3 regions of the Photobacterium sp. GB-210 genome follow, and region 3 is predicted to be linked to each of the others. Evidence: predicted binding sites of a transcription regulator. Region 3 holds the regulator's gene; each other region holds the start of a gene.
What was found. Region 3 encodes PurR, which represses purine synthesis genes. Its sites were predicted from a motif close to TNANGNAAACGTTTNCNTNA; they were not measured.

Region 1 (10,197 bases), on a different contig from region 3:
AAGGATGGCAAAAAAGAAGGGGCTATTATCCGTCAGCAAAGGAAACCAATAATCTAGTTGCTCTGTTGGCATGTCGTCACCATTCTCCATGATTTGTGCGGATATGTGCATTGCTGAATAGTAGGCAATCGTATTTTCATTTATCTATGTACTCTAACTCGAATATGTACAACATAGCGAAAATTATTATCAACTTTGCTGAAACAGAAGCATTTTTTTTGACTCAAGGCATAAAACGAAATAGCGTTCTTGCCATACAATCGAAGACTAAGTGCGATTTTAAACAGGAATAAATCATAGTGATTGCTCAACTTCGAAAACAACTCGTTCAACATGGTCCTTCATTACTGCGTGTACCGGCCAAACTGACACCTTTTTCGCTTCAGAAAAAAGTGATGTTGGATGGCTTAGCTATGGTTTTCAAAGAGGCACTAGAGGATGGTGATTTTGAGTTTTTAGAAGATCGTTGGCTTAAAGTTGAAGTGCGTGATTTAGGCTTACAGTGGTTTATAAGTTACGAAAATGAAAAGTTAGTTGTAGCGGAATCTTGTGAACAAGAAGATGTGAGTTTCAGTGGTGAGTGTAATGATTTAGTACTTATTGCTGCACGGAAAGAAGATCCTGATACACTGTTCTTCCAACGTCGTCTTCGAATTGAAGGGGATACTGAGTTAGGGCTAGAAGTTAAAAACTTGATGGATAGTATCGATCTTGATTCTTTACCTGCTCCTGTGAAATTTATTTTGCAGCAATCTGCCGATTTCATTCATCAAGGTATGCATGATCGCAGTGCTGCCCAAGAGGCCTTAAATGCTCATTAGATCCGAAGCTCCCGCTGATATCTTAACGATTGATACGCTATTAAAAGCCGTATTTCCCACTGATGCTGAAGCTAAACTTGTTATGGCGTTACGCGAAAATGGAAATCGAACCCTATCGCTGGTGGCGTGTAATGATGAAGGTGAAGTGGTGGGTTATGCCTTTTTTAGCCCTGTAACGGTTGATGGTGTTGACACCAATTGGCAAGGCCTCGCGCCTTTAGCGGTTCGTGATGATTACCAAAATCAGGGAATTGGTTTGACGTTGCTTGAAGAAGCAAAAAGTGTACTCGCTGATTTTGATTATCCCGTTATAGTGGCGGTGGGAAATTCTGAATATTATGAAAAAGCGGGTTTTACAAAAGCCGTTGATCATCAACTTACTGCTACTTTGCCTGATACAGAAAATACGTTTATGGTTTATGAAGTTTTTCCTGAATCCGTCGCACAATATCAAGGTAAAGTTGAATACTGTAACGAATTCAACGCACAATAAATACATCGTACGTATTTATTGATTAATGCTTTAACGCCTGACAATGAAAGCACAGCGATACTACGCTGTGCTTTTTATATTGAAAAATCATTAGTATTGAGAAGTAAGATATCTAATTTCTACATATAGCTAATTACTACATCGTGATAGTTTGTTATTTATATAAATATAATTAGGACTGTCACCGATGATCCCTCGCAGCATCACATCGCCAAAAAAATTCATTATTGGTCAAGATTTACTTTCTCAACTTGATGTTTTTATAAAAGACTTTGGCAATAATGCCTTATTGATTTGTGATGATTTCATTTTAGATCGTGTTCAACAAGAAGCGTTGCCTTGTTTAGAACTCGCGGGGATCAAGGCATATTGCGAGAAATTTCAGTATGAATGTACTGATAATGAAATTGAACGTTTACGTAAGATAGCCACAACACAAAATGCCAATGTTGTTGTTGGTATTGGTGGTGGTAAAACCATGGATGTGGCGAAAGCCGTTGCGCATTATAGCAATGCATCAGTGGTGATCTTCCCAACAATAGCCTCAAGTGATGCACCTTGTACCGCGGTGTCTGTTATTTATAAAGATAGTGGTGAATTTGATCGTTATTTGTTATTGCCGCAAAACCCTGATGTGGTATTAGCAGATACTCGTATTATTGCTCAAGCGCCGGAAAAATATTTTGCCGCGGGTATTGGTGATGCGATAGCAACCTTTTTTGAAACGCGTGCTTGTTGTTACGCTGCTGGACTTAATCTAGTACAAAAACGTGTGTCACGTACCGGACTCGGTATGGCTCTTATGTGTTATGAGTTGATTGTCGATAACGTTGAAATGGCGATGGAAGCTGTTCGCCGTCAGGAAGTTACACCGGCCTTAGAAGAAATGGTAGAAGCCATTGTGTATTTAAGCGGTGTGGCGGCAGAATCAGGCGGCATTGCGTGTGCACATGCGATTTGTAATGGCATGTCATCACTTGAGAAGTTTAATTATATTCAACATGGTGAAAAAGTAGCATTTGGTCTATTAGTACAATTAGTACTAGAGGAAGCCGATATTGAAGAAATAGAGAATGTAATTTACGTGATAAAAATGGCAGGGTTACCACTGACATTGGCTGATTTTGGTATTAATGAATGGGTTGAAGATGATTGGCGTCAGATTGTTGATCTTGCCTGTTCACCAAGCGGCTCAATGAGTAATATGCCTGTTGCTGTGAGTGCAGAGCAAGTGTACCAAGCGGTGATTGCTGCCAATGAATTAGCACAACGTTATCACGACTAAGTTGATTTTATGTGAGAGAAATACCGGCCTAGAGCCGGTATTTTTTTATCTCTGTTTTGAGTAAGCTTTATGAGTACAACCGATACGTAATTTGGTAGGATCTGCGCTCATTGCTCCTCATAGCGTGCTCAAGACATGCTGTGATTGATAGAAAAGATAGCAGGTGTGGAATGAAACAACGTGATATTCAGGTTCTACAAGAAATGGGACTCACTTATTGGCAGGTTAGAAAGCCTGAAATATTTCCCAATCAAGAGATCCCTGTTATCGATCTACCTGAACATTGCAAGTTACTACTGATAACCAATGATGAGCTTAATGAGCATGATGCTTGGCTCTTCGGACGGATCCTGAGCAGTATGAAACTAACGCCAGAACAAGCATTATGTTTACCGCTTGAAGCCGTTGAACAAGTCGGTGAGCATTATTTAACATGGTGTTGGTTTGCTGGTTGCCAAGGGGCTCACCCGACAGGCTGTCAGGTATTAAATTCCGTATCTTTACACTTAATGCATAATGATCCTTCATCGAAGAAAGCATTATGGCAACAGATCTGTAGTTATGACGTATAAAATTATTCCATTAGACACCCAGCATGTTGATGATGTTTGGCGTATTGAACAAGCGGCTCATGCTTTTCCATGGGCAGAGTCGATGATCCGTAAAGAGCCAAATCGTATTGCAGCAAACTATGTGTTAGTCGTTGATGATCAGGTAGTAGGGTACTGCTTTGGTCAATTAGTCGCGGGTGAAGGAACACTGTTAAATATTGCTATTGATCCTGCTCATCAACGAAAGGGATATGGCAAAGTGTTACTCAATGGTTTTATTGATGCGTTAGAAGCCAAGCAAGCGGAAGAGATTTGGTTAGAAGTCCGAGAGAGTAATACCGGTGCGTATAAACTTTATGAAGCAACTGGCTTTAATGAAACTAACCGCCGTATTGATTACTACCCAACGGAAAATGGGCGTGAAGATGCCTTGATCATGGCGTATATGTTTATGCCTTTTGGTTAGGCCAATAATCAGTGAGAAAGTGATATAAAAAAGCCGAGCGTGATGCTCGGCTTTGTTCTAGCTAGCTGAGGTGATTAGTGCTCACGAGTTGCACGGAAATCAACTTCAGGGAAACGCTCTTTTGCAAGGTTTAAGTTAACCATCGTTGGGGCGATATAAGAGAGATTATCGCCACCATCTAGAGCAAGGTTAGATTGGTTCTTACGCTTAAACTCTTCGAGTTTTTTCACGTCATTACACTCAACCCAACGCGCAGTTGCTACATTAACGCCTTCATAGATTGCTTCAACGTTATATTCCGCTTTAAGACGGGCAACAACCACATCAAACTGAAGTACACCAACCGCACCAACGATCAAATCGTTGTTTTGTAGTGGGCGGAATACCTGTACCGCACCTTCTTCTGAAAGCTGTACCAGACCTTTTAATAGCTGCTTTTGCTTTAGTGGATCTTTAAGACGAATACGACGGAATAATTCTGGTGCGAAGTTAGGAATACCTGCGAACTTCAGGCTTTCACCTTGAGTGAAGGTATCACCAATTTGAATCGTACCGTGGTTATGTAGGCCGATAATATCACCAGCATAAGCCGTTTCTGCGCGAGAACGATCACCTGCCATAAATGTTACCGCATCAGAAATACTTACATTTTTGCCAGTACGAACATGGTTCATCTTCATACCTTGGGTGTAAGTACCCGATACAATACGCATAAAGGCAATACGGTCACGGTGTTTAGGATCCATGTTTGCTTGGATCTTAAATACGAAGCCAGAAAACTTCTCTTCTGTTGCTTCAACTTCACGCTCATTCGCTTGGCGAGAAAGTGGTGCTGGTGCCCATGCCGTTAAGCCATCAAGCATGTGATCAACACCAAAGTTACCCAGTGCGGTACCGAAAAATACTGGTGTTAGTTCACCAGCTAAAAATAGCTCTTCATCAAATTCATTTGATGCGCCCATTACAAGCTCAAGCTCTTCACGAAGTTGTTCCGCAAGCTCTGTACCAACAGCTTCATCAAGATCAGAATTTTCCAATCCTTTAATGATGCGTTGCTCTTGAATTGTGTGGCCTTGACCTGTGCTGTATAAGATCGTTTCATCACGGTGGATATGGTAAACACCTTTGAATTCTTTACCACAACCGATAGGCCATGAAATAGGGGCACAAGCCATACCTAATTCATTTTCTACTTCATCAAGAAGCTCCATTGGATCACGAATATCACGGTCCAATTTGTTCATGAAAGTAACAATCGGTGTATCACGTAGACGCGTCACTTCCATTAACTTACGAGTACGATCCTCGACACCTTTTGCCGCATCGATAACCATTAAACATGAGTCAACAGCGGTTAGGGTACGGTAAGTATCTTCAGAGAAGTCTTCGTGTCCTGGAGTATCAAGAAGGTTTACTAGGCACTCGTTATATGGGAACTGCATTACAGATGTAGTTACCGAGATACCACGTTCTTTTTCCATCTCCATCCAGTCTGACTTGGCGTGTTGGTTTGAACCACGGCCTTTTACTGTACCGGCTTTTTGGATAGCGTTTCCGAATAACAGTACTTTTTCAGTAATGGTGGTCTTACCCGCATCGGGGTGAGAGATGATAGCGAAAGTACGACGTTTTGATACTTCGCCCTGAAACTGAGTTTGCGACATTAGCGTGTTCTTTTTTAATAAAAGTACTCCGTTGCTGCCGTATTACATCAAGCAAAGCAACAGAACAGAATGAATGGAGTGAGTTACTGCTTATTGTCGCTGATTTTAGCGCGAGACTCAATCTAGGTGTATAAGAATCATTAAGGGTAGTTAGAAATAATATTAAGATTATATTGAATCATCACTATTTACGTATTAGTTACTACAGGAATATTTATGATAGATACCCACTGCCATTTTGATTTCCCCCCCTTTAATGATGACCCAAAGCGAGCATTGACATTGGCGCAAGAGGGAGGGGTTAACCAGATAGTGATCCCAACGGTAGGGCAATCGAATTGGGCTAAAGTACAGCTGTTATGTCAGCGCTATCCCGCACTTTATTACGGTTTAGGTATTCATCCTTTCTTTAGTGCTGAGCATACGAGTGATGTTTGTCAGCGTTTACATTTTGAGTTGAAGGAAGCACTTCAACAACCATATTCAAAATGTGTTGCCGTAGGTGAATGTGGATTAGATTTTGCCATTGAAACCCTTGATAGAGAATTACAACAAACACGGTTACAAGCACAATTACAGTTAGCGAATATCTATCGACTGCCGATTATTTTGCATTGCCGCAAAGCCTTTCCTGAATTAGTACGAGCCATAAGAGCAGATACGCCATCTCAAGGTGGGGTCTATCATGGGTTTAGTGGCAGTTATCAGCAAGCGGTTCAATTAATAGATCTAGGCTTAAAAATTGGTGTTGGCGGTACTATCACCTATGAGCGTGCGAAAAAAACGCGAGAGACTATCGCGAAATTACCTCTCTCTGAGATTGTGTTAGAAACCGATGCGCCAGATATGCCCGTCTGTGGTTTCCAAGGTCAGCCGAACAGACCGGAAAGAATCGCTTATGTAATGAATACTGTTGCGTCTCTTAAAGGGATAAGTATCGAGTCTGTCACTGAAGCGACAACCTTAACGGCACATGAACTTTTCAAAATCCCATCGTGATCTTGGTGCAAAAGGTAAACGATTGCGTAAAACGTTTGCGTTTCACGGGTGAACTTTTTGTGATGGTGTTCACGTATCGATTAACTCTTTCATGATTGTGGCATCAAAATTGTGAACTTAGCATTACTTTGTCCGCGCATCGATGGGTATAATGCGCCCGACTCTTAATAGAGCCGAATTGTCGAGACGCCAAACTTAACTTAATAGGATATACATAAACCATGAGCATGTTTATGAGCCTGGTTGGGATGGTTGTACTGCTACTTATTGCGGTACTACTATCAGACAACCGTAAAGCAATTAATCTACGTACTGTTGGAGGCGCGTTCGCTATCCAATTTTTATTAGGTGCATTCGTTCTTTATGTACCAGTTGGTCGTGATGTGCTATATGGCATGTCTCAGGCAGTTGCTAATGTTATTGCTTATGGTAATGACGGTATCAATTTCCTATTTGGCGGTCTAACATCGGACAAAATGTTTGAAGTGTTCGGTGGTGGCGGCTTCGTATTCGCACTACGCGTTCTTCCTGTTATTGTTTTCTTTTCCGCGTTGATCAGTGTTCTTTACTACCTAGGTGTGATGCAAATTGTTATCAACATCCTTGGTGGTGGTCTACGTAAAGTATTGGGTACTTCTCACGCTGAATCTATGTCAGCGACAGCAAACATTTTTGTTGGTCAAACAGAAGCGCCACTAGTTGTTCGTCCATTCATTCCTAAAATGACTCAGTCTGAGCTATTTGCAGTAATGTGTGGTGGTTTGGCGTCAGTTGCTGGTGGTGTACTTGCAGGTTACGCATCAATGGGTGTTCCTCTAGAGTACCTAATTGCAGCATCATTCATGGCAGCCCCTGGTGGTTTATTGTTTGCTAAAATCATCAAGCCAGAAACAGAGCAGCCTGTAGAGCAGATTGCCGGTGTCGACGAAGAAGGCGTTGAAAAACCAGCTAACGTTATTGACGCAGCAGCGGCCGGTGCATCATCAGGTATGCAGCTTGCGCTAAACGTAGGTGCGATGCTACTAGCATTCATCGGTCTAATCGCACTAATCAACGGTATGCTAGGTGGCATTGGTGGTTGGTTTGGTATGCCTCAGCTGACACTAGAACTTATCCTAGGTTACATTTTCGCACCACTTGCGTACCTAATTGGTGTGCCATGGGGTGAAGCACAAGTGGCGGGTTCATTCATTGGTCAGAAGATTGTTGTTAACGAATTCGTGGCTTACTTAAACTTTGCACCGTACTTAAAAGACGTGGCAGATGGCGGTATGGTTGTAGCACAAACAGGTGTTGCAATGACTGAGAAGACGAAAGCTATCATCTCATTCGCACTATGTGGTTTCGCAAACCTATCATCGGTTGCAATCCTACTTGGTGGTCTAGGTGGCCTTGCTCCAAGTCGCCGTGCAGAGATTGCTCGCTTTGGTATGAAGGCAGTAGCAGCAGGTACATTATCTAACCTAATGTCTGCAACGATTGCTGGTCTGTTTATCTCTTTAGCAATGTAATGGCAGAGATAACTGAATAAAGAAGAACGCCTCAATGAAAATTGGGGCGTTTTTTTATGCCTGATACTTTTGGTTATCAACAGAAAAAGTAAACATTATGGCTATTGTTCTAAATTAACTTCATAAAATCGATTGCGTTCCCTTTTCTTATATTCCACTCTGCTATTCTTATGCTAAAGATTATAAGTGTGTTGAGATAGGTAGTATCAGACTCAGCAGTAAATAGTGACGTCAGAAGTGCTCATTAACTGTTTCTGATTCTCTATTTTAGTAAACACATTATCCACTGGTGGAAACATAAGTTTGATAGGCTTAAGACGGCGGTCTTGCTATTATTGAGCCTAACAAATACAGCGATTTGTAAGAGCGTTCGAGTTGTTCGGCTCTTGCGCGGGAATAGGGATAAGTCATTTGGTAAGTATTCACTTACTAAAACTTCAAGGAATCAAGTCCGCTCATTTGTTGCAGTAGTTCTTACTGCATTCGGTAGCCTAATGAATAATCATTAGCGCTTTACCTTCGTTTATACTGATATTTAGAGCCTTATAGCTAAGCGCTTTAAATGTAATATTACGACTGGAGATAGTCATGAGCGATTTAAAAACTGCTGCACTACGTGCACTTAAATTAATGGATTTAACAACACTGAATGACGACGACACTGACGCAAAAGTGATCGAGCTTTGTAAGAATGCAAAAACAGTGGTTGGTAATACTGCAGCAGTGTGTATTTACCCTCGCTTTATCCCAGTAGCGAAAAAGCAACTACGTGAGCAAGGTACGCCAGATGTACGTATTGCAACGGTAACGAACTTCCCACATGGTAATGATGATATCGAGATTGCTGTTGCAGAAACCAAAGCGGCAGTGGCTTACGGTGCTGACGAAGTAGACGTAGTATTCCCATACCGCGCACTTATGGCGGGTAATGCAGAGGTTGGCTTTGAACTTGTGAAGCAATGTAAAGCGGCATGTGGTGATAACGTACTGCTTAAAGTCATTATCGAAACGGGTGAGCTAAAAACTGAAGCGCTAATTAAGCAAGCATCTGAAATCTCAATTAAAGCTGGTGCTGATTTTATTAAAACCTCAACCGGTAAAGTGCCTGTTAATGCAACACCAGAATACGCACAAATCATGCTTAACGTGATCAAAGATATGGGCGTTGCTAAAACTGTTGGCTTTAAGCCTGCTGGTGGTGTTCGTACTGCTGAAGATGCACAGCAATACTTAGCAATGGCTGATGATATTCTTGGTGCAGAGTGGGCTGATAGCCGTCACTACCGTTTTGGTGCATCGAGCTTACTTGCTAATTTGTTACACACACTAGGTGAAGGTGAAGAAGCGGCGCAAGGCGGCTACTAATCCTTTGTAAACAAGGTGGTGATGTGCCACCTTGTTTTAACTCTTTGTCGGCATTATAAATGCCGTACTAATTCTTGAATTGGCTTTTTCCAGCACTGCATTTTCGCGGTTGTTGTCTTTTTTGCACCTAAAATTTAGAAATAAAGCAAAATAAAACACAATTTAAGCATTGGTGACCCTACTTCGCTGAATTAAAAATAAGAGGAACAGCATGTACTTACCTCAAGAAATCATTCGTAAAAAGCGTGACAATATTGAATTAAGCGCCGATGAAATTAACTTTTTCATTCAAGGTGTAGCGAAAGACACCGTCTCTGAAGGCCAAATCGCCGCATTTGCAATGGCGATTTATTTTAATGATATGACGATGGATGAGCGCGTTGCCTTAACTTGTGCGATGCGTGATTCAGGCATGGTGATTGATTGGGGATACATGCACTTTGATGGTCCCATTGTTGATAAGCACTCAACTGGCGGTGTCGGTGATGTTACTTCACTGATGCTAGGTGCAATGGTGGCAGCATGTGGTGGTTATGTACCGATGATCTCTGGTCGTGGCTTAGGTCATACAGGGGGGACATTAGATAAGTTAGAAGCTATCCCTGGTTATAACATCACACCAACCAATGACGTTTTCGGTAAAGTAACCAAAGAAGCCGGTGTGGCAATTATTGGTCAGACCGGTGATTTAGCACCTGCGGATAAACGTGTGTACGCAACTCGTGATGTAACCGCGACGGTTGATAATATCTCACTTATTACCGCTTCTATTTTATCGAAGAAATTGGCGGCGGGCTTAGATTACCTCGTCATGGATGTGAAAGTAGGCTCTGGTGCTTTCATGCCAACTTACCAAGCCTCTGAAGAGCTTGCGAAATCAATTGTAGCAGTGGCAAATGGTGCGGGTACATGTACATCTGCATTGCTAACCGACATGAACCAAGTATTAGCATCAAGTGCGGGTAACGCAGTTGAAGTGCGTGAAGCGGTCCAGTTTCTAACTGGTGAATACCGTAACTCTCGTTTGTTTGAAGTCACCATG
Region 2 (10,197 bases), 140 kb from region 3:
ACCGTCGATCGCTAGCGGTTTAACAGTATTATCTACTGAACCTAAAGAGATATAACCAATAGCAAATGGGTTGTTTGCAACGGTTGTTTTCAGCTGACCATTACCACTAGCAACTTGTGCTTTCTGTGAAATAGCTGAAACTTTAACGCCATTGATTTTTTTCTTTAGTTTCATGATGTCTTCAAAAGCACCACGAGTACCTGATGCTGTATCACGTGTAGCAACAACGATTGGCTTATCTTCGCCGCCAACTTGTTTCCAGTTAGTTACTTCACCTTTATAGATTTTTGCAACTTGCTCTTTTGTTAGGTCAGAAACCGGGTTGTTGTTATTAACAACAACAGCGATACCGTCACGAGCAATAACCACTTCTTGTACTTCAGGCGATTCTTCTGATGCTTTAAGTGCACGAGAAGACATACCAAAATCGGCTGAGCCATCGTGTGCAGTACGAATGCCAGCTGATGAACCTGGGCCTTGAACCTCTACTGTTACATCGTTTCCTTTCGCGTAAGTCTCACCAAAAACTTCCATAAGCGGTGTTACTGAGCTTGAACCTACAACAGAGATAGTTTCACCTGCAATTGCTGCAGTGCTAGCTACCATTGTTCCTGCTAAAGCGATTGCACCGATAATCTTTGTTTTCATTTTCCTAGTCCTTCGTGGTTGCTTATTACTGTAGATATAAATGAACGTGACAAAGATTAGGAAAGTTGTGTGACACTTATGTTTCAGAACTTTGAACACTCTATGAATGTTGTCACAAATACTTAATAGGGATTAATTGAGGCGTTAATTGAATGTCATTAAAGCGGTAAGTGTGCTTTATCGCTATTTGGTATCTTGTTTTTATGGGGTAATTTATATAGTTACAGCTGCTTGTGAGCGATTTTTCACCTATTTATATGCTCAAAGATTGAATGTTACGATGCGTAGAATTTAATCGTTGTTAGATGAAAGCTTATTTACGATATGAATATGAGCCTCTATATCAGAAAGTTGTTTGACACTTTATCTATAGTAAAATGAACGGTTGTAATGGATAGTTAAATTGTAATGACTTCCTAACCAGACTTTTTATGTTAATAAAGGCTATCGATGTTAAAAAAAGCGCAGCAAATGGTGGTGTTTAATGCTCTAACCAAGCAGAAGAGTTTTACAAAGGCTGCTCAATTACTGGAAATTTCGCGTACTCAAGTGAGTAAACTGGTTCAACAATTAGAAGAACGTCTAGGTGTACAACTCGTACAGCGAACAACACGTTCTTTTGCGTTAACAGAATCAGGGCGAATTTTTGCGAAACATTGCGAAGTTGTTGTCGATGAAATTAATGAAGCTGAGAGTGAGCTGTTGATTTTTGGTGATAGCCAGCAAGGATCATTACGGGTGGGTATTGCCCAGTCATTTGCTTCAAATCATGTGGCGCCTTATATCAATGAATTTCATGAACAAAACCCATTAGTTAATCTTGAACTCAGCTTATTTGATCATCGTGTTGATTTGATCTCAGAGCAATTAGACTTATGGATAGGTTTTATGGATTCTCCTCCTCAAGGTTTTGTTGCTCGCCACTTAACTAATTGTGATTTTGTTTTAGTCGCGAGCCCTGATTATTTAGCAAAATATGGTGTGCCTTATCATCCTGATGATTTACAACATCACAATTGTATTACGTATTTTAGTCGTGAGCGTAAAGACAATATTTGGAATTTCAGCTTAGGTAATGAAGAACAACAGGTGAAGGTAACGGGCAATTATCGAGTGGATTCTGCTGATGCAATACGCGATGCAACCATTTCTGGTAATGGAGTAGGGTACTTAGCGACGTATTTATTAAAAGATGAAATCCGCCAAGGTAAATTAATTCGGTTAATGCCTGATTGGCAGTTAACACAACATATGCCATTGTATGCAGTTTATCCTCGCCATAAGTATTTACCCTCGAAGGTGAATCTTTTTATTGAGTTTATTCGTGAACATATCGCGTTAGGGAATATCTCATGTCAGGTATAGTGAGCCATTAAACTTTTCATGTTGGTAAGTCTTTATTTTCATCAATCATATGATGTAAAAAACAGCAGCGTGACGCAAACGGTTAGCTAAACGCTGTTTTAAATGTTTCTAATTGTAAATTATGGGAACAATACTATCCCATATAAGAACCAATCAAACGCTTTTCGTTTGCTTAGCTTGAAAAGTAGCCGTTTCCTGTGTTTTTTGTTTCTCGATTGTTAATTGTAATAACAATTTGATCCTTGTCACGTTTTTATTTCTCAATAGAATCCCCCCGCAATCGTTTACTACTACACATTGGAGATTGACCATGCATTATTTGGTCGGCATCTTAGGCATTATTGTTATTTTTGCCGTTGGTTTTTCATTTTCAGAAAATCGTCGTGCAATTAATTGGCGTAGCGTGTTGGGTGCATTTTGTATTCAAGTTATTTTTGCGGGCTTCATTTTATACATTCCTATTGGTCGTGTAGTTTTAAACAGCATATCTGGTGCCGTATCCGGTATTCTTGAATATGGCCATGAAGGTACGGAATTTCTGTTCGGTCAATTAGCACAATTTAAATTAGGTTTCATTTTCGCTGTTAACGTTTTGCCTTCAATTGTGTTTTTCTCTGCGCTAATTTCTGTACTGTATTACTTAGGCGTTATGAAATGGGTGATCAGTACGATTGGTGGCATATTACAAAAGCTACTGGGTACAACACGTACAGAGTCAATGTCTGCAACGGCTAATATTTTTGTCGGTTCAGTGGAAGCGCCTTTAGTTGTTCGACCATTTTTGGCTCGAATGACACGTTCAGAATTATTCGCAGTAATGGTTGGCGGTTTAGCATCTGTTGCTGGTGGTACCATGGTGGGATATGCGGGATTAGGTGTTCAGCTTAAGTACCTTATCGCAGCAAGCTTTATGTCTGCTCCTGCAGGTTTGATGATGGCAAAGTTGCTTGTTCCTCAGACTGAAGGTGTTCACACCATGGAAGAAGAAGACGATGGTGAAGAAGACGAACCAGTTAATATGGTTGATGCCGCTTCTCGTGGTGCGTTAAGTGGTTTACAAATAGCTATGGCAGTCGGCGCAAGTTTACTGGCGGTTATCAGTTTAATCGCGCTTGTGAATGGCGGCTTAGGTCATATTGGTAACTGGTTAGCCTCTTTGGGTCAGTGGTTAGGCTTTAACTGGGATGGTTTACATCATTTAAGCCTTGATATGATCTTTGGCTATCTATTTGCGCCTGTTGCATGGTTAATTGGTGTGCCATGGTCAGAAGCAACAACCGCTGCAAGTTTGATCGGTACTAAAATTGCCGTTAATGAATTTATTGCATTCGCTGATTTAATGAAGCCAGAAACTGTCGCTAAATTAAGTGAGCACTCCCAAGCGATTGTGACCTTTGCATTGTGTGGTTTTGCTAACTTAACCTCTATTGCAATGTTAATGGGCGGTTTAGGTGGTATTGTCCCACAACGTCGTCCTGAGATTGCACGTTTAGGTATGAAAGCTATTTTTGCTGCAACACTTGCTAATTTAATGAGTGCGACATTGGCAGGTTTATTTATTCCTCTTTCACTGTAGTATAGAAAGCAGAATAAAATACAAAAACAGAGAGCCGAGGCTCTCTGTTTTTGTATATGTGTTTCAAGTCGCGATTAAATAACAAAAAGGAAACGAATATCATGAAATCTGATGTGGATAAGCTTGTAGCAAAACATGCTGAACTCATTCATAGCGATGGATTGAAAGTTCGCTCACATACTCAGCGAGAAGACGGTGAGTGGATCCTGCATACGTTGATGATTGAAGGTTACGACGTCCCATTTAAATTTAAACGAAAGAAAAAATATCAAAGTTTAAATGGCTGTAAGGTGAATATGACCTATTACCCTGAAGTGATAATGGTGGCAGGGTTTGAAGTTGAAACGATGAAAGTGGTTCGAATTAAGCGCTATTAATGATTTTCCTTATTTCAAAGAAAAACGCCAAGATGCATAAATAGCAACCTTGGCGTTTTTTTATCACGTATATGGATACGGGTTAACGTTGACTATTCATTTGTTGAAGCTTATCTCCGATAGGACCTGAGAAATTAAAGCCATCATGAACATCCCAGTTAATTGACCACGTCATTACACCGCCAAAGTTAGGATACAGTTTAGTCGGTACGACCGAGCCACAGCTACTGCCTTTGGTGACACAATCTAGTGCATCAATAATATTTTGTGTTGGTGCTTGTCCAGAGTTCGCGGAACTTGGTCCTGACGGCAAGCCAATCGCAACTTGATCATCGCGAAGTGGTGCAAATTGACTGCCATCTGCCAGTTCAAACCCTTCTACTAACATTTTGACTGAAGCCACCATCATATCAACCGATCCTTCAGGGGCGACTCCTGACGTATATGGATTTGCTAAACCACCGTTGTTATATAGTTGTACATGCAGCAGATTTAGCATGTCACGTAACTCATTTATCATCGGGATGTAAGCGCCCCAAATTCCTGAGTAAGCAATCATGCCGCCTTGAACATAAGGGTGTTCTGGTGCCATGGTTAAATACATATCACCACCAATGTTGGCTTCGATTTGTTTTAACGCAACGGGTAAACGGGCTTGGATCTCTGTGCCATGGAGTAAGTTTGACCCACTTTCTAAGTCAATATCGAGTCCGTCAAATCCCCACTCATTAATAATATCAGTCAAGCTTGAAACAAAGTTTGCTTGGTCGGCATCGTTATTTAAAGTGATAGTACCCTCAGCACCACCCAGTGAAAGAACGATGATTTTACCTTGTGCGCGTAATTCACGAACATCATCTTTAAATTGTTGTGGATCAAGCGGCTCACAACTACTGCGAATGTCACCGTTGTATAAATTAAAGTGAACAGTACCGTCGCTGTTGCGATCATTATCAGCAAATGCGATATCGATAATATCCCAAGCGGGTGAAATATCACGAAGACGTATTGGACAGCCAGAGCCATTAACGAAGTTATGCCAATAGCCAATTAAGTTATGTTGAGTCTCAATCGGTTCTTGAACTTTTACACTGGCTGCGGTTGATAGTGCGGTTTCACCGTTACCATTCGTAGCGAGGGCTGTGACAGTGTAATTACCTGCAGATTGCGCCGTCCAAGAACTGCTATAAGGTGCAGTTTTATCGGTTGCAACAACATTGCCGTTAATAATGAAATCAACTTGTCGAACATCACCGGTTAGTGCTGTCGCTGTTGCTGAAAGGGTGAGTGCTTTACCTAGTGTGACAACAGAGCCACTACTTGGAGATGTTAAGCTAGTAACAAGAGCCTGATCGCTTACAGTAACCGTAGCGCTAGCTTCATTCGTGTTCGCTTCATTATCAGTGGCAACGGCTTTAATCGTGGTATTACCTAAATCTGATGCTAACCACTGTGTGCTATAAGGAGCTGTGAGAACGGTGTCAATAAGTTGTTCGTTAGCATAGAAACTGACTTGTTCGATAGTACCATCGGCATCAGTAGCATCAGCATCAATCGTCAGAGTCGTTCCTGCTAATACCGTTTGTTGATCACTAAGAGAGGTGATCTTAACGTCAGGAGCAATGGCGCAAATTCCTAAATCTGTCCATGCATCTGTCCAATACTGTCCCTCACCAGGCTTATAAGCCCAATCAGATGATGATGAACACCAACCTGCGATGTCACAACGGTATTTATGATTATTACTTTCTACCAAATCACCTGCTAGATAATCAGTACCAGATTTAAAGGTTGGAATATCACCACAACCACCACCAACAATAACGTCATCAACAGTAAGAGTTATCGCACTTGATGTGGTTGTACTATTTTCATTGTCTGTTGCTTTGGCTGTAATTTGATGATTACCCGCCGTTGATGTCCATTGTGCAGTGAATGGGGCTGAAGAACTTGTTGCGATTAGTTGGTTATCAACAAAGAACGCTACCTGAGTGACGGAGCCATCTTTATCTTCGGCATTGGCTGTGATCGTTACCGTATCGCCTTCAGAAATAGGAGTATCAGATGTTGGTGAACTAATTGAAATACTTGGCGCAAGGTTTTCACTCGCTGAAACGACACTAATATTCACAACATCTGTTTTAGTGGCATTTTCATTATCCGTTGCTGTGGCTGTAATGGTGTAGTTACCAAGCACCGTTGTCCAATTAATTTGGTATGGGGCTGTATCGACAACTGCAATAGATTGTTGGTTTATGAAAAACTCAACATGTTGAATAGAACCGTCTTTATCACTTGCGTTGGCAGCTAACGTAATATCTGTTTGCGCGGTTAATTGTGCATTATTAAGCGGTGAGATCAGTGTTACGGATGGATCTTGATTTCCACTGCTCATGCAGCTATCAACGAATGTCCATTCTTGCCAAGGCCCTGAGTGGCTCGCTGGCTGATTGCCTTGAGACCACCAATTTGCATTATAGATGTTGTTGTCTTGTTGGACTTGGCTACCGCCATTATAGGCTATATTTGCTTGCCATTTGGCGATATTAGAACAATCTGCCGCGTAAGCATGTGATGTGCTAAAGGCGACGGCTAACGCACAGGTAAGAAGTGTCTTTTGCATTGTCTATCCCTATTGCAGTTAAAATTCCTCGAAAGTGAGTAGAATAATAATGCGAGAGAAAGTGAATAAATGTTAAAAACAAGGTGCTTAACTTTTAAGCTTTATTAAGTCACTCACAGTGTAAATAGAATACAAAGTGAATGTCATTTTTATTTTTGAGCGGTCTCACAACAAAGAGATAGTTAAAATTGCTTGGCTATGATTCTAAAAAGGAATACATTTTGTGTAACAGGCTTATTAGCCTAGAAATATCGGACTAAAGGAAGAAAAATGGATTGGTATCTTGCTGTTTTAAAAAAATATGCACAGTTTAATGGTCGTTCACGTCGTAAAGAGTTTTGGTTTTTTACGCTTTTTAGCGCTTTGATCAGTATGGCACTAGGGTTTGCTGATAGTCTTTTAGGTTTACCAACCATTGGGGATGACTATGGCGTATTAGCGGCATTATATTCACTGTTTATTGTTATCCCTAATATTGCCGTGATTGTCCGTCGTTTACATGATCAAGATCGTACCGGTTGGTGGGCACTGATCATGTTTGTTCCGATTGTTGGTATCTTAGTGCTGATCTATTTTATGGTACAAGACAGCAAGCCAGGTGATAACCGATTTGGTCCCAACCCAAAACAAAATGAAGGTTCATTCACGGTGTAAATACCAATTAATCATTATATTGAACGTAAAGCTCAGACAAAAGTTCTGGGCTTTTTTATGTGTAAAATTTAAGCAGCCAATGAAAAAAAGTATAAATTGATAAACGTTCCCTTGCATATCTTAGTGTGTTTGGTAAAAAGAAATGAGCGAATATGGAAAGCGCGGTTATTTTTGTAGGAGGCAACGATGCTTATTGCTGATAAATTATTAAGTAAAGCAATTCAAGAGCAAGTAAAGCGTGAAGGTGCGTTGAACGCTTTAGAAACCGTATATTCAAAAGCGCGTTATGCACACTTTAAGCGTGTGAAATGGGGTACTCAGTTCTTTGATGGTATTCAGTTTGGCGACGGTAGCTTAATTGCTGTAAAACCAGGTTCATTTAACCGCTTAACTCTCGTTAGCCTTGCTTCAGAAAAGCACGTGGGGTGATAACCCATTATTCTGAGTAGTGCTCTCGTTAAAGCATTCTATAAGCCTATTGGTGGCAAGCCCTGAAGGCTTATATAAGCAGATTGCTGGTCTGAGGATATAATCTATTATTTCATTCTTTAGAAATGTGTTTTAGTATTGCAACAGATGAGTGATGTTCGTTTTGACCGAAATGAAACATCATGACCACTCATCATTATTAATATCGTTTTTGGAGTACGATTAATGTTGTGTAACTTTTCTATTCATCAAGTTCAACGACAATGCTCGTTGGCTGTCTTTTCGAACCTATCTTTATATTCATCTCGATTTAGTCACGGCTATTAATTAGCCGACAATCTAAAGATTAAAATCATTTGATAATACGCAGCCATAAGCTGAGGCTTTGTGTTGCATATATAAAGTAAGGGTATTGTGTGAATTTAAAATTAATAGGTAGCTCGCTGATTATTGCGGGTACAGCACTCGGTGCAGGAATGCTCGCTATTCCAATGGTATTGGCTCAGTTTGGCTTATTGTCAGGCACAATTTTAATGTTGATTATTTGGAGTGGTACTACGTATTCAGCATTATTATTACTTGAAGCCAGTATTAAAGTTCGCGGTGGTTTAGGTATGAACACTATCGCGAAACAATCATTAGGAAAGGGTGGACAGTTAATCACTAATGGCTTGTTATACGCACTATTAATATGTTTATTAATGGCTTACATCATTGGTGCCGGCGACTTAGTGCATAAAATGGTACTGAATTTAGATTTAGATATCTCGTTAGTTCAAAGTCAAATTTTGTTTGCTGTTATTGCTGGTGGTATTGTCGCGGCTGGTACTGGTGTGATTGACAAGCTTAATCGTGTGTTATTTCTCTTAATGTTAGCAGTGCTTATTATTACGCTCTTTGCCTTAGTGCCAAATATGTCACTAGCACACTTTTTCACTGCAACAAATGACAGTAGTATTGATCTAATCAAAACCAGTGCTGTGTTATTTACCAGTTTTGGATTTTTTCCTGTTATTCCATCATTAGTGTCTTATAACGACAAAGCGACACATGCGCAATTACGCAATATGGTTTTACTAGGCTCGTTTATTCCACTTGTGTGCTACTTATTGTGGCTTTACGCTGTTGTGGGAAGTTTATCGTACGAGCAATTAACACAGTTCAATAATGTTTCCGAGCTAATTAATGTGCTGGCCACTCGATTTGAAGGAATCCATGTCATTCTTTCATTATTTACGGGACTAGCGTTGCTGACTTCATTCTTTGGTGTGGCTCTTTCATTATTTGACCAAAATATTGATTTATTTAAACAAAATCGTGCGGTGACGTATGTTTTAACCTTTATTCTTCCATTATTAGGCGCCATATTTGCTGCAGATAAATTTTTAGCAGTATTAAGTTATGCGGGCTTAATTATGGTGTTTATTGCAGTGTTTATCCCTATGATGATGGCTCTTAACTTAAGAAAAGCAGAGGGTAAGACACAAACAGCAATAAGTAATGATGCGTATTACGAAGTTGGAGGTGGGCAAATTGCAATGATGGTTTGTTTTGGCTTTGGTTTGTTCTTGATTGGAGCGCAAGTTATTTAAACTAAGCGTAATGGTAAAAGTGTGGGGCTGATAGATTGACCGATCTATCAGCCCCTTATTCTAGGTATGTATTAAGTGACCGACTTAGACATACCAAACAGAGAGTGACTATTGGAGTGCGATAGGAGTATCGCTAGCACACACTGTTATTTTTCCAAATAATACAAAGTTTCTGGTAGTAGGGCTAGATGATGAGAATTTTAGGAAATCTTACAGTGTAAAGAAATAATTACAGATAAAGGGAGCATGGTGCTCCTTTTATCGCTAAATTGCTCGATTATCTGTGCTACATTTTGATTACTGTTAAGTAACGCTTTGGATAACCACTTTTGTAATAGTCGGTTTCAGTTACACCAAAATGCTTTTTAGATGAAGAGCTATGAACAAATTTCAATGTGTTTTTACCCACTTCAGTAATAATACCAGCATGACCTGGTTTACGAATCTTCGGATTTGTTCCTGTGAAAACAATAAGATCACCTACTTTGGCATTTTTTAGTGATACTTTTTTATCATAAAGATTAGGGTAAGCCGCTGTTGTACGAGGTATTGAAATATCGTACTTGTTATAAACATATTTAATGAAACCTGAGCAATCAAAACCTTTAGGCGTTGTCCCACCCCACACATACTTTGTACCAAGATACTTACGTGCGAAGTTGATCATGTCTTGTTCTTTTTTTAACTCAGTGTTTGAGATAGGGGTAACGGATGGCTTAATAACTGTTTTAGCTACCACAGGTTGTTTTGAGAGCGCTTCGGGCTGTGGTGATGCATTTACCGTTGATTCACAAGCAGTAAGAAAAAAAAGAGAACAGGTGATAAGTGCCACTGAGGATTTAGGTAAGGTCATAACTTTATGTGCGCTTGCTGTTTAAAAAAGGAAAAGATAGCTCATCATAACGGTTAGATGAAAGTTGTGTTAATTTTTTA
Region 3 (10,197 bases):
TTGGTCGGCAAGTTACTTCATTTAGATGGAATGACACAACCTTTAGCTCAGCCCTTATTGTTTGAAACAGGCATGTATTTAAACATGCTAGATATTCTGTATGCAGCGATTTTAATTGGGGCGAGTGGGGCGGCAATGGATGTTGCGATGGAAATGGCAGCAACGATGGAAGAGCTAAAAATCAATGCGCCAGACATGAATCAAATGGATTTGTTGAGATCAGGTTTTCGAGTTGGCAATGCGGTGATCGGGACGATGACAACCACTTTATTGTTAGCCTATTCAGGCAGTTTTTTAACAATGATTATGTTGTTTGCGAGTCGTGGTAACGATGTGATGCAAATTATCAACATGAAAGTCGTGGCAGCCGAAATTGCACGAACATTAATTGGTAGTTTATCGTTGATTATTGTTGCACCTATTACGGCATGGATAGCATGTTGGATGATCAGTAAAGAGTTTGAGCCTAACGTGCAAATCGAATTAGAAGAAGCTTAATAAAAACAGCCAGCGTGCCATTGAACTTGCTGATGAAAGAGCAGAGCACAGTGATGGGCTGGCTGTTTTAATAACAGTTAGAGCAACATAACAAAGTTTAGTGTCCGTAACGCTTTTGCCATTCATGCTCAATAGCCATTAGCCATGTAGGGTTGGGTTCGGCAATAGATGGATAAAGCTCAAAAGACTGGCTCTTATAAGGTTCAGCTAATTGGCTAAAGGCTTGGGCTTTTAGCACTGTTGGATCGCCCCAAATCTTGGTGTCTGATTTACGCGCTTGTGCTTCTGGGCTCATTAAAAAGTTTATCGCAACCAGTGCCCCTTCTTTTGCTGATGCATTCCATGGTATCGCTAAAAAGTGAATATTGGTTAATGCCCCTTGCTTAAAGGCATAGGTTTTCGCATTTTCAGTTAAATTACCGTTCTCAATTGCAGCTGAGGCAGCGTTAGGATTAAAAGTGATAGCTAATAATAATTGCTGATCGTCAAGCAGTTGTACGGTTTCTGCAGTGCCCGCTGGGAACTGTTTACCACCACGCCATGCCACTTTATGGAGCTGATCTAAATAGTGCCAAAGCGGTGCTGTCACGTTATCAAATAGCGTTTTTTCTGCGGGTAATGATAACGGCTGATAGAGTGCTTTTTTATCGTCAGTGAGCTCTAGCAATGCTGCTTTTAAAAAGCTGCTACCATGAAACTCTGGTGGGCGAGGGTAGCTGATCTTACCAGGATTCTTTTGCGCTAATGCTAATAGCTCTTTAAAGCTTTGAGGTGGTTGTTTAAGCACACTGGTATCGTAAATAAAGACGAGTTGACCGACGCCCCAAGGCGCTTCATAGCCTTCTGTTGGCTCGCTGAAATCTTGATCAATCGGTAGCTTAGTATCAACATATTTCCAATTGGGCAGCTGTTGAGTAAAAGGACCATACAAAAGGTGATGTTGCTTCATTGAACGGAAGTTTTCGCCATTAATCCAAACTAAATCAACCCCACCGTTGGTATTTTTTCCCGCTGTTTTTTCTGCCAGTAGGCGCTGGGTCGTTTCAGCGATATCGGTGACTTTGACTTGCTTTAAGGTTACGCCGTAACTGTTCTGTAATTGTTTATCGGCCCATTTTAAGTAGTCATTGATCTCTTGACTGCCACCCCACGCATTGAAGTAGACCGTTTGACCTTTGGCTTTTTGTTCAATTTGTTGCCAGCTTTGACTTTCATTTGCAGGTGCTTTCGTTTCTTCAGCGTAAGCGAAGCTAGAAATTGTTAACGATAACGCGATGCCTTTCGACAAGGCTTTTAGTACATTTTTTTTCATCATCAGAGTTTCGTCCTTTTTAATTCCTTGTATCGAATGACCTATTTACGCATCCATTGATGATAACGTTTAACCATTGCCAATAACTTTTGTGGGGCATTGGCCTGTTTCCATACACCAGCCGTATATTTAGTGGCTTCACTCATGGTGGGGTAAGGGTGAATCGTCGATAAAATCTTATTCAGTCCCAGTTTGTAGCGCATTGCTAAGGTAAATTCTGCCAGTAGTTCACCGCCATGATGGCCGACAATTGTGACCCCTAAAATCTTATCGCTATTGGGTGGGGTTAGGACTTTAACGAAACCTTCGGCAGCATTGTCGGCAATCGCACGATCTAAATCGGATATAGGGTAAGTATATGTTCGATAATCGATATTTTGTGAAATAGCTTCTTTTTCATTGAGACCAACTCGAGCTAACTCTGGCGCAGTATAGGTAACGGCAGGCAATACCGAGTAATCAGCTTTAAACTTTTTGAATGTACCAAACAAACTATTTACTGAGGCATACCATGCTTGATGCGCTGCAGCATGAGTTAATTGGAAAGGGCCTGCCACATCACCCACAGCGTATATATTAGGATATTGTGTTTGTAGGTAGTGGTTAACTTTGATAGTCCCTTGTGGATTTGTTGCTAATTTTAGCTGCTCTAAACCAAAACCTTTGGTATTAGCAACACGACCTAGCGCCACAATAACCTGATCAAATTCAACGTCGACCGTTTGCTCTGTCGTAAGATCATCAAGCTTAACGTGGTGATATTGCGCAGATCCTTTCTCTACAAAACTAACGGCTTTGTGTTTTAGAAGTACTCTAATACCTTCATGTGTTAGTGTGTGATAGATGAAATCGGCCGCATCTTTATCTTCACGGTTAAGTAACTGATCTGCCATTTCAACTAAGGTGACAGATGCGCCAAGACGATTAAACGCTTGAGCCAATTCACAACCAATAGGACCACCACCCAAAATCAATAACTTTTTAGGTAAAGTATCTAGTTGCCATAAGTTATCGGACGTTAATGGATTAACTGTGTTTAAGCCTGAAATATTGGGCAATAGTGGGGAAGCCCCTGTTGCGATAATAATGTTACGTGTGGTGATCACTTTGTCGTTAACTTCTACTTCCCAAGGCGACAAAATCGTCGCGTCACCTTGGACACAATTCACACCAAGCTTGCTGTAACGTTCAACCGAATCATGCGGTTCGATATCTTTGATAACGTTGTGAACACGAGTCATAACGGCTTTAAAGTCGATTTTTTCAATTTTAGCTTCAATACCAAATTGTTTTGCTTGTTGCAGCTCATAAGCGCTATGAGCGACACGGATTAAGGCTTTAGATGGCACACAACCTGTGTTTAAGCAATCGCCGCCCATTTTATGACGCTCAATTAATGTGACTTCCGCTTTTACGGCTGCCGCGATATAGGAGCTGACTAAACCGCCAGCACCAGCACCAATTACCACTAGGTTTTGATCAAACACAGTAGGTTTTTGCCAACCGCTATAAACCTTTTGGCTTTTGATGTAATTAATAATTGTTTTTGCGAGCAGTGGGAAGATCCCGAGTAATACAAGAGATATCAATACAGGAAATGAGATGATTTCGCTCAAACTATTAATGTTACTCAGTTGAGTACCGGCATTCACATAAATAGCAGTTCCAGCCAGCATGCCAAGCTGACTGACAAAGAAGAAGGTACGAGTTTTAATCGGGGTTAAACCCATTAGTAAGTTGATCAGAAAAAACGGCACTACAGGGATTAAACGCAGCGTTAATAGATAAAATGCGCCTTCGTTTTCAATCCCTTGATTAATGGTCGCGAGGCGTTGTCCAAACCGCTGTTGTACCCAGTCTTGCAAAATATAGCGGCTTGATAGAAAAGCCAATGTTGCACCTATTGTGCTGGCAAAAGAAATAATAATAAGGCTAGGCCAAAAACCAAATAATGCCGCTCCAAGCAACGTTAAAATTGCAGCGCCGGGTAAGGAAAGGGCTGTCACGGCAATATAGAGTACAAAGAAAAACAAGTAAGCAGTGAAAAGTTGACTTTCAATCTTTGCTTGTAGGGCTAATTGCTCTTGCTTGATGAACTCAAGGGTAAGGTATTGGCCTAGATCAAAATGTAGCCATAACGCAATAAGGCTGACAATGACCAGCAGCAATAGCGTTTTTTTCTTATTCATTTGCCTGATCCTTTTTCGTTATGTTTTTATCTGATGCTTGCACGTTATCTTGAGCAATATCGTTAGGCGTAATAGGAAGAGAACAAAAGCCTTGTGCTGGCACATCGAGCGCAGTGTTAAATTTCGCCGACAAGTTCTGAAAGCTAACTAAAGCAGTGAGTTCAATAATATCATCACTGCTATACCATTCTTGTAGCGCGACAAGCATTTCATCTGTCACTCGTTTGCCTGTTATTGTCATCGCTTCAGTGTAGGCCAACACAGCGCGTTCTTGATCTGTAAACAGCGTAGAGTGTTGCCAGTTGGCGAGTGCTTTAATTTTATCTTCTGAATCACAACGTTCGGCGAGCTTCATACCATTGGCATCAACACAAAAGGCACAATCGTTTAATTGTGAAACACGCACACAGACCAAAGATCGCATGACATCTTGAATCGGTGACTTCTTACGGTCGAGAAAACCAAAAAAACCTGCGACTAACCAAAATAAGACAGGTTTACGTCCCCATAGCTTTGCAGGGTTTAATACTTGACCATAGTGGCGAGCTTGAAGCCATAGCAAAGGCTTTACCCATAAAGAGTCAATTTTTTTGATCGAAATGCGCATGTGATTCCTTAAAAAACACCCTAAAAGTAGGGTTTTATACGATCTTACTCAGTAGCAGTTGTAAACATGTAGACCTTAAGATCAGACATTGTATTTCATTTAATGATAAATATTTCTTTTTCTTCAATTGGTTGGTGAAAAAATCAGCAGGAGATAAGACAGTTTAAAGCGCCACGTTATTTATTAGTGAGAAGATGGGTTATTGGTCGTATTAGCAAATAATTAGGCATGGAATATAAATAAAGATAATTATCATTTATATAAATCAAGGAGTGCAAAATGGAGGGAATTAATTTAATGGCAAAAGTTTGTTAATATGCAATTAAACCAAATAAATATTGAATTTTATAAAGGAAGATAAGGATAATACGGAAATTATTTTTGAAAGGTATACTTAGAAATAAAAGAATGGGGGCTCTTTTATTCCTAAGTATTTTATATTTAAGACAACTTATATTTTTAAGATAAGGCAGATAATAGTTCATTTCGACGTTGCTCAGGAATAACTGACCAATGTTGACCGCTAATTGCGCCTTCCAATGCCCAAAGCAATTCAATACTCAATGGACTTGTTTGTGATTCTTGAAGTGCTTTATATGCGCCAAGAGAGCCCACTGCTAGAAGTTGTTCAATAGTGTTTATGCCTGCTTTTTTCAGCATTCTTTCATTTGATAATCGTAGATTAGGTAAATCTTTAATTCGGTCAGGTACGCAACTCTCCTTTTCTTGCTTGTCTTTTTCTGCTGCATCCAGTGAATACCTACCTTGAGCTACAATCTTTGTGGGTTCATCCCACCATTGATCGGGTATTGCATAGTGCTTGGTTACAACAGGGAAGCCACGTTTTTTATAAACATAGGGTTCCAAGCCAGCTTGTTTGAATTCCTTTTCAGTTTCAGCATTTGCACGTAAGTGAAGTTTATCGTTCACAACTAATGCAAACATTGTATCACCAGAAAAAATGCCAAAACCGCCAAACATCGACCGTGATTTTATTGAACCAAAATGGTCAAATAATTTTAATGAATCTTTTAATATTGGTTTATCCATGCTTCTACTCGGTGAAAAAATATGAGTGTCACCTAAACATTAAGAGCGAGGAAATAGATTAATTAATCTACACATTGATACTGTCAATATATTGTTAAGTTTGTGTCATAATATTGTCGGTTCAATAATAATCCTTCGGTAACCCCGCTACCTTGAATTATTAACATAATTTTTAGGCCGGTGGTTTTGCGTCTTAATCTTTCAATTAATTTGCCAGTTCGTGACTATATAAAGTTATATTAAATAATACTTTTAATATTAAATCTAAGCTCTCAAAAATGTGATATTGGTTCAGGTATTTGTTCTTAGCTTATTTTAATAAGCTTTATAATTATAAATACTCATGATTGTTTTTTATAAGTAAAAAAAAAGCCAACAAGGTTAACTTATCGGCTTTTCCTTAACATAGAAAGATAAATTTTATTAGTTGAGATCTTTAACCGATTTTCTCTCAACAAGTTTAGGCGTCATTTCAAAGGTTTGACGCTCATGATTCTTGTCTTTCACACGCTCTAGCAAGATTTCGATGGCCTTTTTACCTAAACGACGTTTAGGCTGGTGGATAGTTGTTAGCGGTGGCGCAAAGTAGGGCGCAAGGTCAATGTTATCGTAGCCAATGATTGAGATATCATCAGGAACACGCAGACCTGCCTGTTCAAAGGTACTGATCAGAGCCATGGCCATAATGTCGTTAAAGCAGAAGATAGCAGTAGGGCGATCTTCCATTGCGATAAACTTATCAGCAGCTTCAACGGCTGACTCACACTCAAAGTCACCGTCAAGTAGCCAATTAGCATTAACAGTGAGATCTGCTTCTTTCATCGCTTTACGGAAGCCCTTTAGGCGCTCTTGACAAGTAGACTTATCAACTTGCCCAGATAAACAGCCAATTTTCTTATGACCATTTTCAATAAGGTGCTTAGTCGCAATATAACCGCCGTTTTCAGCGTTATCTAGAATATTATCAGTATGTGGGCTTTCTGGGCCCCAGTCCATGATAACCATAGGAAGATCATTTTTACGCTCAAGTAAATCGAGCAGCATTTGATCCAGATCGCTGCACATAACCAATAGGCCATCAACACGCTTTTCAGAAAGCATACGTAAGTAATCACGTTGTTTTTCTAAGTTACCTTCGGTGTTACATAAGATCAGTGTGTAGCCTGCACCATAACAATATTCTTCAACACCATGCACAACTTCGGCAAAAAATGGGTTAGTCGATTTAGTGACTAACATGCCGATAGTACGTGTTGTATTACATTTTAAGCTTCGCGCTACTGCACTTGGGGCGTAGTTAAGTTCATCTACTGCAGCCAAAACTTTTTGTTGCGTTGCTTCTGCAACAAAGCGTGTTTTATTAATCACGTGCGACACTGTAGTAGTTGATACACCTGCCATACGTGCAACGTCTTTAATGGTTGCCATATTTATTCTTCTTATCATGGTCAGATTAGGATCTGACAAAGGTTTTTGATACCAAATTGATTAATTACGTAGTCTATGGCTTACGAGTTCACTCGCAGAGATGAAGATCCTTTAGTTATTAGCTACTTAATTATTCAATTTGATACCGAATTATAGGGTGTTGCAATTATCATGGATCATAAACAACTAAAGCCGCAGTAAAATGCGGCATTAGAAGATAGAAACTATTTTTACACTAATTACACATGTAATCGCTTGCGATCACATTTTACTGTGTGTTTTGCGTTGTGCAATCTTTCTATTCAACTTGATTGAATTAATTGATCATTAACCGTAAAAACTCGATGTTTGTCATGCTAATAGCTTCAATTTATTGTGTATATCTAGTCATTAATAGATAAAACGTTAAAAAACAGAATGATTGGCTGATAAAAGATAAGGAAAATCACCACTTGGATGAGTATGAACACTGACAGGCCAACCATATAAGGTATCTATTACTTCAGGAGTAAGAACTTGTGTTGGCGTTCCGTCGGCTTTTATTTCTCCTTCGTTAAGGAAAATCATCCGATCAGTGTATTGGGCTGCAAGGTTTAAATCGTGCAATACCACAATTACAGCGGCGCCTTGTATAGCCATATTTTGGGCAATTTGTAAGGTGTGGTGCTGGTGGGCGAGATCGAGTGCTGAGGTGGGTTCATCTAACATCAAGATACATTTATCACCGGCTTTACTGAGTTGTGTTAAAACCCGGGCAAGGTGTACACGCTGTTTTTCACCCCCCGATAAGGTGGGGTAGAGACGTTTAGCTAAATTGTTAATATCAACATATTGCATGCTTGATGCTGTTGCATCTTTCAGTTCAGGCGAAGTGAGCTGCAATGGAATTGCGCCTAGCTCGACAACTTCTTTCGCGGTAAAGGCAAACGATAATGCGCTATGTTGTGGAAGGACACCTAAGTGACATGCCAATTCTTCCCGAGCCCAATTATTAAGCGGTTGATCAAAGAAAGAAACCGTGCCTGATTTTGGCGTAATCTCACCACATAATACTTTTAACAGGGTACTTTTACCTGCACCGTTTGGCCCAAGTAATGCGGTGACTTCTCCTGCGTGAATATCAATATCAAGATGATTTAGCAGGACTTTATCACCGAATTGTAATGATAAGTCGCGAGCCTGAATAACACAGACTTTGTCGCTACTTGCTGTAAAATCGACCTTTGCTGAATGATTTAACGTCATGACATCTGACTCTTTTGATTAACTAATAAATAGATAAAGAAAGGCGCGCCTAACATGGCGGTGATGATCCCAACCGGCAGTTCTTGAGGCGAGAATGCGCTTCGAGCAATCATATCGGCAACCAAGAGGATTAATCCGCCAAGTAAAGCCGAAATTGGCAATAAGGTTCTATGATTTGGACCAGTTAGCATTCTCCCCACATGAGGAATAACCAAGCCAATAAAGCCAATCGGGCCACAAACGGCAACAGTCATACCCACTCCCGCAGCACATGTAATAATTAAATTACGTTTTAGTTTTTGGGTGTTAACCCCCATATGTCGAGCTTCAGCTTCGCCTAATAACAACGCGTTTAAATTACTGGTATGACGATAAAAATAGGTAAAGAGTAACCCGAATGTGCAATAGGCGAGAATAATGCCTGTCCATGTTGCACCAGCCAGTGAACCCATTGACCACAATGATAAATCACGTAAGGCTTGATCGTCGGCAACATAATTGAGTAACCCAAGCCCTGCGCCTGAAATTGCGGTTATCGCGACACCAGCGAGTAGCATGATCATCACCGATGTGCCGTTTTTATCTGTGCCTAAGCGATAAACTAAAACGGTGCTGATTGCGCCGCCAATAAAGGCAAAAATAGGCACAATAGCGAAGTTTAAAAGCTGAGGGAATGATGCGGTGAGAGGGGCAAATAAGACAATGGCCAATGCAGCACCTAAGCCTGCACCGCCAGTGATTCCGATGATCCCAGGATCTGCAAGCGGGTTGCGAAACAGTCCCTGTAGTACAGCGCCACATACAGCTAAAATTGCACCGATAGCAAAACAGAGAAGTGTACGTGGTAAACGAATTTGATGGATCACTAGGCTGACATGTTTAGCAAGTTCATGATCACCGGGTAATAGTGCTAACAAACTTTGTTTATAACTGATCGCCATAGGACCTATAACAATAGAAGAAAGCCCTGTAAAAATAAGTAAGGCGATACTTATTATATAAATATGATGGGCTGAGAAGCGTTTTGCATACATGTAACAACAACCTTACGCACGAATAAATAGGGAAGATAGAGGCGTAATTTAAGGATAAATAGCCTGATTAAGCTTTAAAGCTTCATTAACACTCTCGAGTCCTAAACCACCAATGAGCGCAGTACTTTTTATTGTGAGTAATGCATTATTTGTTGCAGCCGGTGTTGCGGCAATTAATGGCATTTGGGCAATAAGATCTTGCATGTTTTTGATCTTGCTAGCTGTACGTGTGCTCAACAAAATAATATCTGGTTGCATGGTAACCAGCGCTTCACCAGAAATAGGCTTGTAGTTACTGATTGATGTTGCAGCAGGGTTTTTAGCACCAGCAAGTGTAATGATGCTATCTGCAGTAGTATTACTTCCTGCAATGTTAATTGGGCGACCATCATGGATCATTAAGAACAAGACTTTTTTAGGAGTCTTAATATTGGCTGTTGCAGTATTAATTTTATCTAGCTGAACATTAAGCTTTTGTTTTAGCTTTTCAGCACGATCTTGATGATTAGTGAGTTTAGCAATCTGATCAATACGTGTAAGCAAATCTTTGACGGTTTCCCCTGAGTTAACAATATCAACTTCAACACCTGATTGCTCAAGTAGGTTAAGTGTACTTTGTGGCCCCATTTCATTAGAACCAACAAGGTGAGTCGGGGATAAAGACATTAAGTTCTCAGCTGAAAGCTGGCGGTGATAACCCACTTTAGGGGTTGATTTATCCACTAATCCTTTACTTGTTAGATCAACGGCGACGACTTGATCATTAGCATCTAAGGCGTTAATGATTTGAGTAACTGAAGCACCAGCACTGATGATTTTATTTTTCTCAGTTGC

Region 1: C9J38_RS11945 (NupC/NupG family nucleoside CNT transporter) is a predicted target of PurR. The motif match lies at 6,303-6,322, and genes of this name have one in related genera.
Region 2: C9J38_RS06060 (NupC/NupG family nucleoside CNT transporter) is a predicted target of PurR. The motif match lies at 2,084-2,103, and genes of this name have one in related genera.

The regions. Positions count from the first base shown of each region.
Region 1 covers NZ_PYNU01000008.1:79,889-90,085, forward strand. Annotated here, with positions in the region: gene C9J38_RS11905 (EAL domain-containing protein) at 1-72, opposite strand, end outside; gene C9J38_RS11910 (SCP2 domain-containing protein) at 300-821, shown strand; gene C9J38_RS11915 (GNAT family N-acetyltransferase) at 811-1,314, shown strand; gene C9J38_RS11920 (glycerol dehydrogenase) at 1,502-2,599, shown strand; gene C9J38_RS11925 (DNA polymerase III subunit psi) at 2,770-3,171, shown strand; gene rimI (ribosomal protein S18-alanine N-acetyltransferase) at 3,161-3,616, shown strand; gene prfC (peptide chain release factor 3) at 3,691-5,280, opposite strand; gene C9J38_RS11940 (TatD family hydrolase) at 5,497-6,279, shown strand; gene C9J38_RS11945 (NupC/NupG family nucleoside CNT transporter) at 6,501-7,790, shown strand; gene deoC (deoxyribose-phosphate aldolase) at 8,379-9,155, shown strand; gene deoA (thymidine phosphorylase) at 9,367-10,197, shown strand, end outside.
Region 2 covers NZ_PYNU01000002.1:546,497-556,693, forward strand. Annotated here, with positions in the region: gene C9J38_RS06050 (phosphate ABC transporter substrate-binding protein) at 1-648, opposite strand, end outside; gene C9J38_RS06055 (LysR family transcriptional regulator) at 1,099-2,013, shown strand; gene C9J38_RS06060 (NupC/NupG family nucleoside CNT transporter) at 2,324-3,589, shown strand; gene C9J38_RS06065 (hypothetical protein) at 3,691-3,966, shown strand; gene C9J38_RS06070 (Ig-like domain-containing protein) at 4,049-6,589, opposite strand; gene C9J38_RS06075 (DUF805 domain-containing protein) at 6,860-7,243, shown strand; gene C9J38_RS06080 (hypothetical protein) at 7,430-7,672, shown strand; gene C9J38_RS06085 (amino acid permease) at 8,089-9,264, shown strand; gene C9J38_RS06090 (C40 family peptidase) at 9,551-10,117, opposite strand.
Region 3 covers NZ_PYNU01000002.1:683,146-693,342, forward strand. Annotated here, with positions in the region: gene C9J38_RS06670 (YibE/F family protein) at 1-498, shown strand, start outside; gene C9J38_RS06675 (ABC transporter substrate-binding protein) at 596-1,813, opposite strand; gene C9J38_RS06680 (FAD-dependent oxidoreductase) at 1,852-3,999, opposite strand; gene C9J38_RS06685 (carboxymuconolactone decarboxylase family protein) at 3,992-4,606, opposite strand; gene C9J38_RS06690 (TfoX/Sxy family DNA transformation protein) at 5,066-5,656, opposite strand; cyclic di-GMP riboswitch class I at 5,791-5,881, opposite strand; gene purR (HTH-type transcriptional repressor PurR) at 6,080-7,084, opposite strand; gene C9J38_RS06700 (heme ABC transporter ATP-binding protein) at 7,490-8,329, opposite strand; gene C9J38_RS06705 (iron ABC transporter permease) at 8,326-9,363, opposite strand; gene C9J38_RS06710 (hemin ABC transporter substrate-binding protein) at 9,412-10,197, opposite strand, start outside.